DNA from 2 places in the Bradyrhizobium sp. UFLA05-89 genome. Region 1 is predicted to be linked to the other one. Evidence: riboswitches for the same ligand, from Rfam matches in the RefSeq annotation. Region 1 holds a riboswitch; the other holds the start of a gene.
What was found. A riboswitch is a leader RNA that binds a small molecule or an ion and turns the genes downstream of it on or off. The one in region 1 is predicted to bind cobalamin.
Positions count from the first base shown of each region.

Region 2: another riboswitch for cobalamin. It lies ahead of SO139_RS24810 (DUF1636 family protein); the one in region 1 lies ahead of metE (5-methyltetrahydropteroyltriglutamate--homocysteine S-methyltransferase).

Region 1 is NZ_JBANBA010000014.1:21,423-28,573, reverse strand. It holds gene SO139_RS10115 (Rieske 2Fe-2S domain-containing protein) at 1-620, opposite strand, end outside; gene SO139_RS10110 (hypothetical protein) at 626-829, opposite strand; gene metE (5-methyltetrahydropteroyltriglutamate--homocysteine S-methyltransferase) at 877-3,207, opposite strand; cobalamin riboswitch at 3,315-3,538, opposite strand; gene prpB (methylisocitrate lyase) at 3,572-4,495, opposite strand; gene prpC (bifunctional 2-methylcitrate synthase/citrate synthase) at 4,506-5,687, opposite strand; gene SO139_RS10090 (MmgE/PrpD family protein) at 5,730-7,151, opposite strand, start outside.
Region 2 is NZ_JBANBA010000051.1:42,700-49,850, forward strand. It holds gene cobD (threonine-phosphate decarboxylase CobD) at 1-865, shown strand, start outside; gene SO139_RS24800 (cobyric acid synthase) at 869-2,317, opposite strand; gene cobO (cob(I)yrinic acid a,c-diamide adenosyltransferase) at 2,325-2,960, opposite strand; cobalamin riboswitch at 3,001-3,218, shown strand; gene SO139_RS24810 (DUF1636 family protein) at 3,312-3,686, shown strand; gene cobW (cobalamin biosynthesis protein CobW) at 3,683-4,732, shown strand; gene cobN (cobaltochelatase subunit CobN) at 4,732-7,151, shown strand, end outside.

The DNA.
Region 1 (7,151 bases):
CGAAAGCTGTAGTCGAGCTCCATCCAACCATCGCCTGATCGCTTGCCGAGATAGCGCGGTCCGACTTTCCCCGTCGTTCGCCGATGCAAGAACTGATGGTTCATGTCCATCAGGTTCTCGTGCATGAAGGTGTAATGGCAATTGACGATCTGGCCGAAGCGGCGGGTCTTGTAGCCCCGGTCCGCCGCGGCCCCGAGCGTTGAGGGTGGCGTTGCAGCTGGCACGTTGCCTGGCCACACCAACACGACACCATCGCGTTCGCAGCAGGGGTAGGACTTGACGCCGTTCGGATGCTTCTCCTTGCCGAGATACGGCACATCGACACAGCGGCCCGAGGAGTCGTAGCTCCAGCCGTGATAGCAGCAATGTAGATGGCAATCCTTCACGACGCCCTTTGACAGAGGCACCTGCCGGTGGGCGCAACGATCCTCCAACGCAAAGAGCTCGCTGGTCTTCGTGCGGACGATGACGATCGGTTCGCCCGCAAAAGACGAGGCGAACGCGCGTTCGGGTTGGACCTCGTGCGACCAGGCGACCGCATACCAGTGATCCGGATGCGCGCCAACCTTCCTCAAATCGGCCAGCACCTGACTTGCGTGAGTGCCGGCGTCGTTCGTCATGACATTCACGCTTTCCCGGCCTCCGATGTGCCAAGGTGGATGGCGAGGATGTCCTCAGGCGTCTCGCGAACCTCGATCGTCTGGGCGCCGCTGCCGACGAACTCCAGGATCGTCTTGTCGCCGTCACGCCACATTCCGCCGACCAGCGAGAAGTTGACGTGATACGGCTTGCCGCTGTCGAAGCCGGTACATTTGATCCAGAAGCGCATCGCAAGTCTCCTTGGAGAGGGCCTAAACGATCGAACTCAGGCCGGCATCAGGATGCCTTGCGCAGCTCGCGCGCCGCCGCAACCATGTTGGCGAGCGCTGGGCGAACTTCCTCCCATTTGCGCGTCTTCAGGCCGCAGTCCGGATTGATCCAGAGCTGCGAGTCCGACAGCCGCTTCCGGGCCAGCGTCATGAGATCCTTCATCTCGCTGGTTTCGGGGACGCGCGGCGAGTGGATGTCGTAGACGCCGGGGCCGATGTCGTTCGGGTATTTGAATCCGGTGAACGCATCGAGCAGCTCCATCTTCGAACGCGACGTCTCGATCGAGATAACGTCGGCGTCCATCGCCGCAATCGCGTCGATAATGGCGTTGAACTCCGAGTAGCACATATGAGTGTGGATCTGCGTGGCATCGGCGACGCCCGTCGAACAGATGCGGAAGCTCTCCACCGCCCAATCGAGATAGGTCTTCCACTCGGAATGGCGGAGCGGCAGGCCCTCGCGCAGGGCGGCTTCGTCAATCTGGATCATCGTTGCGCCGGCCTTTTCGAGGTCCGTCACCTCGTCGCGGATCGCGAGCGCGATCTGACGGCAGGCTTCGCTGCGTGGCATATCGTCACGGACGAACGACCAGTTCAGGATCGTCACCGGCCCCGTGAGCATCGCCTTCATCGGCTTCTTGGTCAGCGACTGCGAATAACGCCACCATTCGACCGTCATCGGCTTCGGCCGCGAGACGTCCCCGAACAGGATCGGCGGACGGACGTAGCGGGAGCCGTAGGACTGCACCCAGCCGTATTTGGTGAACACGAAGCCGGAGAGCTGCTCGCCGAAATACTGCACCATGTCGTTGCGCTCGAATTCGCCGTGCACGAGCACGTCGAGACCGATCTCTTCCTGCCAGCGCACGGTGCGGGCGGTTTCCTCACGGAGGAACTGCTCGTACTGCGCATCGGTTAGCTTGCCCTTCGCGTGCGCTGCACGGGCGTTGCGGACGTCAGCGGTTTGTGGGAACGAACCGATCGTGGTGGTCGGGAAGGCGGGCAGTTCGAAGCGCTTGCGCTGAACGGCCGCACGGCTCTCGAAAGCGCTGGTGCGACGACGCATGGCATCGTCGATCGCAGCCATCCGCTTGGCAACGCTCGCATCGTGGATCTTCGGTGACGTCTTGCGTGCGGTTGCCGCAAGGTCGGATGCGGCAAGGGCATCCGCGACACTCTTGTCGCCGGCCAGCGCCTTCGCCACGGTCGCAAGCTCGGCGATCTTCTGGACCGAGAAGGCGAGCCAACTCTTCACGTCCGGATCGAGATCGGTCTCGAGCTCGAGATCGATTGGCGTGTGCAGGAGCGAGCAGGTGGGCGCGATCTGAACACGATCGTTGCCGAACTTTGCGACGGTGGGCTTGAAACGATCGACCAGTGCCGAGAGGTTGGAACGCCAGACGTTGCGGCCGTCGATGACGCCGAGAGAGATCACGAGATCGGCACGGGCGCCCGCCTCGATCTGGGCCAGTTGCTGAGGTGCACGGACGAGATCGACGTGGAGACCGGCGACGGGCAACGCCAAAGCGGTCGCGAGATTGTCGCCTAGCGCGCCGAAATACGTGGCGAGCATGATCTTGATGCCAGGGACTTCCTTTGCGAACTGCGCATAGGCGCGCTGGAGTGCGTTTCGCGCCGCGTCGTCGAGATCAAGCACCAGGCAGGGCTCGTCGATCTGGACCCAATCGGCGCCACGCTGGGCCAATTCCTTGAGAACCTCGACATAAACGGGCACGAGGCCGTCGAGCAGCGAAACCGGATCGAAGCCGGCGTCATGGCTTTTGCCGAGCTTCAGGAAAGTAACGGGACCGACCAGCACCGGGCGTGTCTGATAGCCGAGTGCTTTTGCCTCGTCATACTCCTCGATCGCCTTGCGAGACGAGAGTTTGAATGTCTGGCCCTTACGAAATTCGGGAACCATGTAGTGGTAGTTGGTGTCGAACCACTTGGTCATCTCCTGCGCGGTTGCGCCATGACCGTGATGGGCGTGGCCGCAGCTCGCGTCGTGACCATCGCCTTGCGAGCCGCGCGCCATCGCGAAGTAGGTCTTGAGCGAGACGGCACCGCCGGTCCAGCCGTAAGCCTCCGGAATGGCGCCGACCATCACGCTGGTATCGAGCACCTGGTCGTAGAGCGAGAAGTCGTTCGAAGGAACGATCGTGGCACCGAGCGATTTCTGGCGCGCCCAGTTGGCGGCACGAAGCCCGGCCGCGGTATCAAGAAGCTGTTGCTCGCTGATCTTGCCGGCCCAGAAGCCTTCGAGCGCGAGTTTGAGTTCGCGGCGCGGCCCGATACGGGGCGCGCCGAGCGTTGCAATTGGAAGTGAAAGAGAAGTCATAGCTTTAACCCCATTGTGGTGGGGGCAAAAGGCCATGGCGGACGCTGGCAGGAGTGCCGCGCAGAAGCGGCAGCTGCTTGGCGCACCACCGGGACACCCCGCCCGTGGACGATTATGTTGTCGGGGCAGGTCTCCTGGCTCGCGGGTCATCGCCTGCATCCGGCCTTCCCGAAGCTTTCGCTTCAGTGACACTGATGGATGCGGGCTCACCGCTTACAGTTGCGGGGGCAGCGCCGGCATTGCTTCGGTTCAAGTGAACCAGGAGCGCACCGGCTTCCCTCTTAGCTCCGGATCAAGCGGGACCCGGAGAACCTCGACGGCTTCGATTATCTGCAAGAGAGGGGTGACGTCAACCTCTCGAAGATCACTTCCGCTGTGGCATACCGGCTGGAACGATCGTTTGGACGATCGATGAATCGAGAGCTTCGTAGACTTGTAATCCAATTGTCGCATAGAGTTCCGCACGCGTCTGCATGCGGTCAACGACCTTATGCGTGCCGCCATCACGCGAAATTGCGGCATAGAGGTCTGCCTGGGCCTTGTTGGCCATTCGCAACGACGAAACGGGCCAGATCACCATTGCGTAGCCCATGGCTTCGAACTCAGCGGCCGTGAAAAATGGAGTCTTTCCAAATTCCGTCATGTTGGCGAGGAGCGGCACGCCGGGCATGCGTTGGGCGAAAGTGCGAAACATGTCGGCTGTATTAAGCGCTTCCGGGAAGATCGCGTCTGCGCCTGCCTCCATGTAGAGCTTTGCGCGGGCGACCGCTCCGTCGAGACCTTCGCTTGCGGCCGCATCGGTCCGGGCGATGATCACGAGATCGCGGCGCGCTTTCGATGCAGCCGCGACCTTGGCCGCCATGTCATGCGCGTCGGCGATCTTCTTGTCGTTCAGATGGCCGCATTTCTTCGGCAGGATCTGGTCTTCGAGATGAAGTGCGCCGGCACCGGCGTCCTCGAACACGCGGGTTGCGTGCATGACATTCAATGCCTCGCCGTAGCCGGTGTCGGCGTCGACGAGCAAAGGCAGGCACGATGCGCGGGCGATTTGCCGGATGAAGAAGGCAACTTCATCCACGGTGATGATGCCGAGATCCGGCAGTCCCATCGACGCCGTCATGGCTGCGCCCGACAGATAAAGCCCCTCGAACCCGGCGGCTCTGGCCTGGAGCGCCGCCATGCCGTTATGGGCGCCCGGCAGCTTCAGGATGCCGGGCTGCTTCAACAATGCGCGAAAGCGGTTGCCGGCGGATTCACGAGGTAGATCGGCGGCGATGAGATACGGCATCTCTGATCCTTCAGGCGGCACGAACCGACGGGCGCAGGCCGCTGCGCTGGTCGAGCGGCACGAAAGTCAAATTCTCCGGACCGACATAGTTGGCGGAGGGACGGATGATCTTGTTGTCGATGCGCTGCTCGATGATATGGGCGGCCCATCCAGACGTGCGGGCGATCACGAACAGCGGCGTGAACATCGCGGTCGGCACGCCCATCATGTGGTAGGAGACGGCGCTGAACCAGTCGAGATTGGCGAACATCTTCTTGGTCTCGGCCATCACCGCCTCGATCCGGTTCGCGATCTCGAACATCTTCATTGCGCCTGCATCGCGCGACAGGCGGCGGGCGACCTCCTTGATCACCTTGTTGCGCGGATCGGCGATCGTGTAGACGGGGTGGCCGAATCCGATGACGACCTCCTTGGCCGCAATCCGCCGGCGGATGTCGGCATCGGCTTCCTCGACGTCGGCATAGCGCTTCTGCACCTCAAAGGCGACCTCGTTGGCGCCGCCGTGCTTGGGTCCGCGCAGCGCACCGATGGCGCCGGTGATGGCGGAGTACATGTCTGCGCCAGTGCCGGCGATCGAACGCGCCGTGAAGGTGGACGCGTTGAATTCGTGCTCCGCGTAGAGATTGAGCGAGGTGTGCATGGCGCGGACATGGGAGTCCGACGGCTTGCGCCCGTGCAGAAGGTGCAGGAAGTGACCGCCGATGGTCTGGTCGTCGGTCTCGACGTCAACGCGGCGGCCGTTCTGAGCGAAATGGTGCCAGTAGAGCAGCATCGAGCCGAGCGAAGCCATCAGGCGATCGGCAATGTCGCGCGCGCCCGGATGATTGTGATCGGAGGCCTCCGGCAGCACGCAGCCCAGCGTCGAGACGCCGCTGCGCATGACGTCCATCGGATGCGCCGCGGCCGGCAGCGCCTCTAGCGTCGCTCGCACGGCATTGGGCAGACCGCGCAAGCCCTTCAGCTTGGCTTTGTAGGCGGCGAGCTCGGCCGGCGTCGGCAGGCTGCCGTGCACGAGAAGATAGGCGATCTCCTCGAACTCGCAGGTTTCCGCGACGTCGAGAATGTCATAGCCGCGATAATGCAAATCGTTGCCGGTACGGCCGACGGTGCAGAGCGCCGTGTTGCCGGCGACGATGCCTGATAGTGCGACCGACTTCTTGGGCGTCGGCTTTGAAGGAGCTTCATTCGTCATGATGGCAATCCCCGAAATTGCGTGAGAGCTGTGTTGAGGGCGCTAGCAGCCGGACCAGTCGAAGATGCCGCTCGATCCTTTCGGGCCGAGTTGCGAGGCATCGACGGTGAACGTGAGTCCGACGAGGTCGACTGCTTTCAGCTCCGGCAGGCGCTCGACGAGGCCAAGGAAGCGCTCCTGCTCCTGCGGTGCGATGACGCCATCGGCGAGACTGCGGAACTTCGTGACATATTGCGGCCGGGCAAAAGGACGGGCGCCGAGCGGGTGGGCGTCGGCTACGGCCAGTTCGTCGCTGACAATCGAGCCGCCCTTCAACGTCACGACCACGCGGCCGCCGAACGCCTTCTGCTTGGGATCATGGCTGTGATAGCGCTGGGTCCATTGCGGGTCCTCGATCGTCGAGATCTTGTGCCACAAGGCGACCGTCTCGGGCCGATTAGCACGTTCGGGCGCATAGGACTTCTGGTGATGCCAGCCGCCGTCTTCGAGGGCGACGGCGAAGATGTACATGATCGAATGGTCCAGCGTCTCGCGGCTGGCCTTCGGATCCATCTTCTGCGGATCGTTGGCGCCGGTACCGATCACGTAATGCGTATGATGGCTGGTGTGGATCACGATGCTCTCGATCTTGGTGAGATCGCCGATCTTCGGACCCATGCGCCGCGCAAGATCGATCAGCGCCTGGCTCTGATACTCCGCAGAGTGTTCCTTGGTGTAGGTGTCGAGAATGGCGCGCTTCGGCTCACCCTTTTCGGGCAGTGGTACCGTGTATTGCGCCTTCGGCCCCGACAGCAGCCACGCGATAAAACCGTCTTCGCCCTCCCAGGCGGGCGAGGGCGCGCCTTCGCCGCGCATGACGCGGTCGACGGCCTCAATCGCCAACTTGCCGGCGAAGGCCGGTGCATAGGCCTTCCAGCTCGAGATTTCGCCCTTGCGTGACTGGCGCGTCGTGGTGGTGACGTGGAGCGCCTGCTGCACAGCCTGGTAGGTCGTCTCGATCGGCAGGCCCAACGCAGTGCCGATGCCGGCCGCTGCGGAGGGGCCGAGATGGGCGATGTGGTCGATCTTGTGCTCGTGCAGGCAGATGCCCTTCACCAGATTGACCTGGATCTCGTAGCCGGTCGCAAGGCCGCGGATCAGCGCGGCGCCGTCGAGGCCGCAATGCTGTGCGACCGCAAGGATCGGCGGAATGTTGTCGCCGGGATGGGAGTAGTCGGCAGCCAGGAACGTGTCGTGGAAATCGAGCTCGCGCACGGCAACGCCATTGGCCCAGGCCGCCCATTCCGGCGAGATGCGCCGCGACGGTGCGAGTCCGAACACCGTTGCGCCGGGCTTGAACGGATGAGTAACTGCCTGTGCACGTGCGCTCGCCACGGGACGGCGCGCAACCGAAGCGGCGGCCACGGCGGCGTTGTCGATGATCCGGTTTCCGATCATCTCGATCACCGCGGGCTCGACGGCGAC
Region 2 (7,151 bases), on a different contig from region 1:
CGCGGTGGGCGAGATCGAACAGCACGCATGGCGTGCGCTGCCGTCGCGATCCGAGATTGAAGCGCTGCACGAGGCCGCGCGGCAGGCCTATGCAACGCAGGCGCCGCTGCTCGCCATGGCCGGCGCGCAGGCGGCGATCCAGTGTCTGCCGAGTTTGTCGCGCAAGGGCCGCGCGCGCATTCTCGCGCCGACCTACAATGAATATGCCGCGGTGCTTTCTCCGGTCGGCTGGGACGTTGCCGAGGTCTCCAATCTCGACGCGCTCGCTGGTGCCGATCTCGCCGTCGTCGTCAATCCCAACAATCCCGACGGTCGGCAGCATGACAAGGCCGATCTGCTTGCAATCTTGCCGCGCGTCGGTCGCCTCGTGATCGATGAGAGTTTTGCCGATGCGCTGCCCGAACTCTCGCTCGCGCCCGAAGCTGGCCAGGGCGGCCTCCTGATCCTGCGCTCGTTTGGCAAGTTTTACGGATTGGCAGGCTTGCGCCTTGGCTTTGTGCTCGGCGCGGAAGCGGACATTGCAACGCTCGTAGCGATGGCGGGGCCGTGGCCGGTCTCAGGCGCTGCGATCGCCGTCGGTCGGCGCGCGCTGCTCGATCGCGAATGGGCCAGCGCAACGACGGCGCGGCTCGGCCAAGACTGCGCACGTCTCGATGCCATGGCGACTGCGCAAGGATGGCGGCTGATCGGCGGCACGCCACTGTTTCGTCTGTACGATGTCGGTGATGCGCTTGCCGCGCAGGATAAGCTCGCGCGCGGCCGGATCTGGTCGCGCGTCTTCAGCCAGCAGCCGAATTGGCTGCGCCTGGGCCTGCCGGGCGACGAGAGGGAATGGGCGCGTCTTGCGTCAACGCTCTCCAGTTGACCTTCAGCGCGCCAGCGCGAGCAGGCCTTCGACGTCGAGATGGGCCTCGATGTGATCGGCGAGTGCGTCGAGCGCGCTCTCGACCCTTGCGCCGTATGGCTGGTCTGTCGTGGGAATATCGAGCTGCGCGAGGAACGCCTTGCGGAAACCGTCCGACGTGAACAGCCCATGCAGATAACTGCCGTGCACGCGCCCATCGCTGGAGATGGCGCCCTCCGGTGCACCATCGAGCATCGCGAAGGGACGCGCGCGATCCGGCCCATCGGTGCGGCCAATGTGAATCTCGTAAGCGTCAATCGGCTCGCTGGTCCCGGCATGGCGCGCGGTGACGCGCGTCAGCGTTTTTTGCGGCGACATCACCGTCGTCACCTCAAGAAGGCCGAGGCCGGCTGTCGCGCCGGTCGAGCCCTCGATGCCTTCGGGATCATCCACGCTGCGGCCGAGCATCTGGTAGCCGCCGCAGACACCCAGCACGTGCCCGCCGCGGCGGTGATGTGCGAGGAGATCGATGTCCCAGCCTTGCGCGCGCAGGAAGGCGAGGTCGCCGCGCGTCGATTTCGAGCCAGGGATGATGACGAGCTGTACGTCGCCCGCGATGGCTTCGCCGGGACGGACCATCACGAGGTCAACGTTTGGTTCGAGCTTGAGCGGATCGAGATCGTCGAAATTGGCGATCCGCGACAGCGCCAGAAACGCGATCTTGCATCTGCCGGGCCTTCGCGCGTCGCCCAATCCCAGTGCATCCTCGGCCGGCAATTCGCCGGCGCGGTTAAACCAGGGCAGCACGCCAAAGCCGCGCCAGGATGTCTTGTCCTGGATCAGCCGGTAGCCGTCGTCGAACAGCGTGGGATCACCGCGGAACTTGTTGATGACGAACCCCTGGATCATCGCGGCATCGTCAGGATCGATCACGGTCTTGATGCCGACGAGCTGCGCGATGACGCCGCCGCGGTCGATGTCGCCGACCAGCACCACCGGAACATCAGCCTTGCGGGCAAAGCCCATATTGGCGATGTCGGCCTTGCGCAGATTGACTTCGGCCGGGCTGCCGGCGCCTTCGACCAGCACGAGATCGGCGCGCGTCTTCAGCCGTTCGAAGCTTTCGAGCACGGCGCCCATCAGCGTCGGCTTCATCGCCGCGTAGTCGCGGGCGCGCGCGGTGGCGATGCGCTTGCCTTGGACGATGACTTGCGCGCCGACATCGGTCTCGGGCTTGAGCAGCACGGGATTCATGTCGGTGTGCGGCTCGACGCCGGCGGCGAGCGCCTGGAGCGCCTGCGCGCGGCCGATCTCTCCGCCATCGACGGTCACCGCCGCATTGTTCGACATGTTCTGCGGCTTGAAGGGAAGCACGCGCAGGCCGCGGCGCTTTGCGGCACGCGCAAGGCCCGCGACGACGAGCGACTTGCCCACGTCCGAGCCCGCTCCCTGGATCATCAATGCGCGCGCCATCGAAGTCTCAGAACTCGACGCCGGCTTGTGCCTTGATGCCGGAGCGGAACGGATGTTTCACCAGCGTCATCTCGGTGACGAGATCGGCGATCTCGATCAGCTCGTCCTTGGCGTTGCGTCCGGTGAGGACGACATGCGTCAGCGGCGGCTTCTGCGTTTTCAGGAAGTCGACGACCTCGGCAATATCGAGATAGTCGTAGCGCATTGCGATGTTGATCTCGTCGAGCACGACCATGCGCAAATTGGGGTCGAGGATCAGCTCCTTCGCCTTCTCCCAGCCGGCCTTCGCCGCGGCGATGTCGCGGGCGCGGTCCTGCGTCTCCCAGGTAAAACCTTCGCCCATGGCGTGGAACTGGCAGAGATCGCCAAAATGCCCGGTGAGCAGGCGGCGCTCGCCGGTATCCCAGGCGCCCTTGATGAACTGGACGACCGCGCAAGGGAAGCCATGCGCGACGCAACGAACGATCATGCCGAAGGCGGAGGAGGACTTGCCCTTGCCCGCGCCGGTATGGACGATGATCAGCCCCTTTTCGCCGCTCTTGGTCGCCATGATCTTGTCGCGGGCAACCTTCTTCTTCGCCATTTTCGTGGCATGCCGGGCGTCGGTGTCTTGCACCGCTGGGGTATCCGGTTCAGGCGTCATCTGAAATGGTCCTTCGGCTTGACAAGTGGCGGCCATGGGCAAATGGTGGGCCAGTGTTGGTTCCTGTCCTACGACAGGCGAAGAGGGAATGCGATAGGGCTCGAATCGGCAAGATTCGTGTTCGAAAAGCAGCCGCCCCCGCGACCGTGACCGGAGAGATGCCCGAAGCCACTGATCCCATGGGATCGGGAAGGCGGGGATCGAAGGGAAATACCCTGCTCCGCAAGCCGGGAGACCTGCCAGCGCGACTGTTTTGGACCGGCGGACGGGGTGTTCCGCGACGGGGAAACGGACCCTCTTTCGAGCGGTTCGTGCGCCTCATCGCCTCCCGCAGATATCCTGGAAGGGGCGATGGCCGTCACACTTCACGTTTGTATCACCTGCCGCGCCGGGCAGACACCCGGCGAAGGTGAAGCCACGCCCGGCGCACGGCTGCATGCCGCGATCCTCGAGGCCGGCGTGCCCGAGGGCGTCAACCTGGTTCCCGTCGAATGCCTCTCGGCGTGTAGCCAGGGCTGCTCGGTCGCACTCAGCGCGCCGGGCCGATGGTCCTACGTCTACGGCCGCCTGTCGGATGCCAATGCGAACGATGTGATCGCAGGCGCTTCGGCTTACGCGGCTGCGCCCGACGGCATCGTGCCATGGCGCAGCCGCCCCGAAATCTTCCGCAAGCAATCGCTTGCCCGCATTCCCCCCATCGCCGTCGTGCCGGAGGCCGCCGAATGAACACGCTCGCAAAAGTCCCGGTCACGGTCGTCACGGGTTTTCTGGGATCAGGCAAGACGACGCTGATCCAGCATCTGATCAGCAATGCCAACGGCAAGAAGCTCGCGGTGCTCGTCAACGAATTCGGCAGCGAAGGTGTTGACGGCGAGATCCTGAAATCCTGCGCAGATGCCAATTGCCCGGAGGAAAACATCGTCGAACTCGCCAATGGCTGCATCTGCTGCACCGTGGCCGACGATTTCATTCCGGCGATGGAGCAACTGCTCGCACGTCGGGTGAGGCCGGATCATATTCTGATCGAAACGTCGGGGCTGGCCTTGCCGAAGCCGCTGCTGAAAGCGTTCGACTGGCCGGAGATCCGCTCACGCATCACGGTCGACGGCGTGATTGCGCTCGCCGACGCCGAGGCTGTCGCGGCCGGACGCTTCGCGCCCGATCCGGCTGCGGTGGAGGCGCAGCGCGCGGCGGATGAGAATCTCGATCACGAGACGCCGCTGTCGGAGGTGTTCGAGGACCAGATCGCCTGCGCCGATATCGTGCTCCTGACCAAGGCCGATCTTGCCGGCGCGGCGGGACTCGAAGCAGCGAAGGCGGCGATCGCGGCGGAAATGCCGCGCCCCGTTCCAATGCTGCCGGTCGTCGACGGCGCGGTGGACTTGCGCGTGATCCTCGGTCTTGAGGCGGCGGCCGAAGATGATCTCGCCGCGCGCCCCTCGCATCACGACGGCGAGGACGATCACGAGCACAATGATTTCAACTCCGTCGTGATCGATCTGCCTGAGGTCGTCGACGTCGAGGCGCTGATCGCCTCGGTGCAACGGCTGGCGCGCGAGCAGAACGTGCTGCGCGCAAAGGGCTATATCGCGGTCAAGGGCAAACCGATGCGGCTGTTGCTGCAATCGGTCGGCGAACGCGTGCGGCACCAGTTCGATCAGCCCTGGGGCGTGCGTCCCCGGCAATCCAAGCTGGTCGTGATCGGCGAGCATGGCGACATCGACGAGACCGCGATCAAGGCAGGACTTGGTATCTCAGGGCTTGGGATCTGATGCACGTCGTCTTCCGCGAGAGCCGTGGTCTGGAAGAGACTGCGACGCCAAGGGACATCGGCCAGGATCCGGCCGATCTCGTGGTGCTCTCGTTCTCGGACTCAGATCTCGCCGCGTTCGCGGCTGGTTGGCGGCGAGGGTGCGCGAGCCTGCCGTCGCTGCGGCTGGCGAATCTCGCCGAGCTGCGTCATCCGTTGTCGGTCGACACCTATATCGAGCGGACGCTGTCGCAAGCGCGCGGCATTCTGCTGCGCCTGATCGGCGGCGAGTCCTATTGGGCGTATGGGCTTGCAGCCCTGCAGCAACTGGCGAAGGACCGCGGCATCGCGCTTGCCGTGTTGCCAGCGGATGGTCGCGACGATGAACGGCTGGATGCGTTCTCGACCTTGCCGGTCTCGACGCTCAGACGGCTGAAAGTGCTCTGCGACAAGGGCGGACCGGTCGCCGCACAAGCCGCGATCGCGCAGCTTGCGCTGGCCTCGGGTCTCTATGCGGGACCGGTGGTAGGTGAGATCGAGGTTCCCGAGATTGGATTTTACGAGCCGGGAAGCGGCGTTGTCGGGGCGCTGCCCGACCCCGGCGGAAAACCTCGCGCGATCGTGACCTTCTATCGCTCTTATCTCACGGCCGCCGATACTGCGCCCGTCGATGCGCTGATCGCAGCGCTGCGCGAGAGAGGTTTCGAAGCCTTTGGTGTCTTCGTTACATCGTTGAAAGCGCCCGGCGTGGCGGATTGGCTACGCGCACTGTTTGCACAATGTCTGCCAGCGGCCATCGTCAACGCGACGGCGTTCTCTGCGCTTGGCGATGACGGCACGACGCCGTTCGATGCTGCGTCATGCCCGGTCTTCCAGGTCGCGCTCTCCACGGCACGTCGTGAGGACTGGGCCGAGTCGCTCCGCGGTCTCTCGCCGGGCGATCTTGCGATGCACGTCGTGCTGCCGGAGGTCGACGGCCGCGTGTTTGCGGGCGTGGTGAGCTTCAAGTCGGCTGGCGAGCGCGATCCTGATCTGCAATTCGCGCATCTCGCCCATCGGCCGGACGAAGAGCGCATTGCCGCCGTCGTTGCGCGCGTGGCGGCCTGGCAGCGGCTCGCGGAGAAGCCGGCAAGCGAGAAGCGGCTGGCGATCGTGCTCTCCAACTATCCCGGTCGGCCGCACCAGATCGCCCACGCGGTCGGGCTCGATGCGCTTGCGTCCGTCGAGGCGCTGCTCTCTGATCTCAGCGAAGCTGGCTTCGATGTTGAACCACAGAGTGCTCTCGGCGATCACTTGCTGAAACAGGAATTGACGTGGAGCGCAGCCGATTATCGCGCGGCGCTTTCCCGCCTTCCGCAGGCATTGCAGGACGATCTGGCCCGCGCCTGGGGGCCGCCGGAGAATGATCCGAGCTGCCGCGGCGGCGCATTTCATTTCGCGGCGATCAGAAGCGGCAAGGCTATCATCGCGGTGCAGCCGGAACGTGGCTATGTCAGTCACCGCGACGCCGACTATCACGATCTTTCGCGCACCCCGCGCCATGCCTATGTCGCGTTCTATCTCTGGCTCCGGCAGCAGGGCATGGACGCCGTCGTGCACATGGGCGCGCATGGCACGCTGGAATGGCTGCCGGGGAAATCCGTGGCGTTGTCGTCGTCCTGCTGGCCCGAGGCGCTGATCGGCGGTCTGCCTGTCGTCTATCCCTTCATCGTCAACGACCCCGGCGAGGCCGCGCAGGCCAAGCGGCGCACCGGTGCGGTGACGATCGGCCATCTGCCACCGGCGCTGGCGAAGTCCGCGGTGCCGGAGGGCTTGCGCCGGCTCGAGCAGCTGCTCGACGAATATTCGACCGCCGACGGCCTCGATCCCGCGCGCCGGCACCGGCTCATTGCCGCTATCCGCGACGAGGCGCACGCGGCCGGCCTCGACGCCGACCTCGGCCTTGCCGCATCGGCGCTATCTGCCGAAGCGATTCCACGCATCGACCGTTTCGTCTGCGATCTCAAGGAAAGCCAGTTCGGCGATGGCCTGCATGTGTTCGGTCGGGGGATTTGCGGCGAAGCGGAGAGGGACGCGCTCATTGCGGCGCTGTCCGGCAGGCGCGTCGCCCCCGGGCCAGCGGGCTCGCCCTATCGCGGGCGCCAGGACGTGCTGCCGACCGGGCGCAACCTGTTCGCCGTCGATCCGCGCGCCGTGCCGACGCCGTCGGCGCATGCGCAAGGTGTGAAGCTCGCCGAAGAACTGTTGCGCCGCCACTTGCAGGATCACGGCGACTGGCCGAAGGGGCTCGTCGTCGATCTCTGGGGGTCCGCGACCATGCGCACGGCGGGTGAGGAGTTTGCGATGGCGTTGCATCTGGCCGGGCTCGCGCCGCGCTGGGATCACGCATCAGGACGCGTGACTGGCTACGACATGATCGCGCTGGCCGAGCTCGGCCGTCC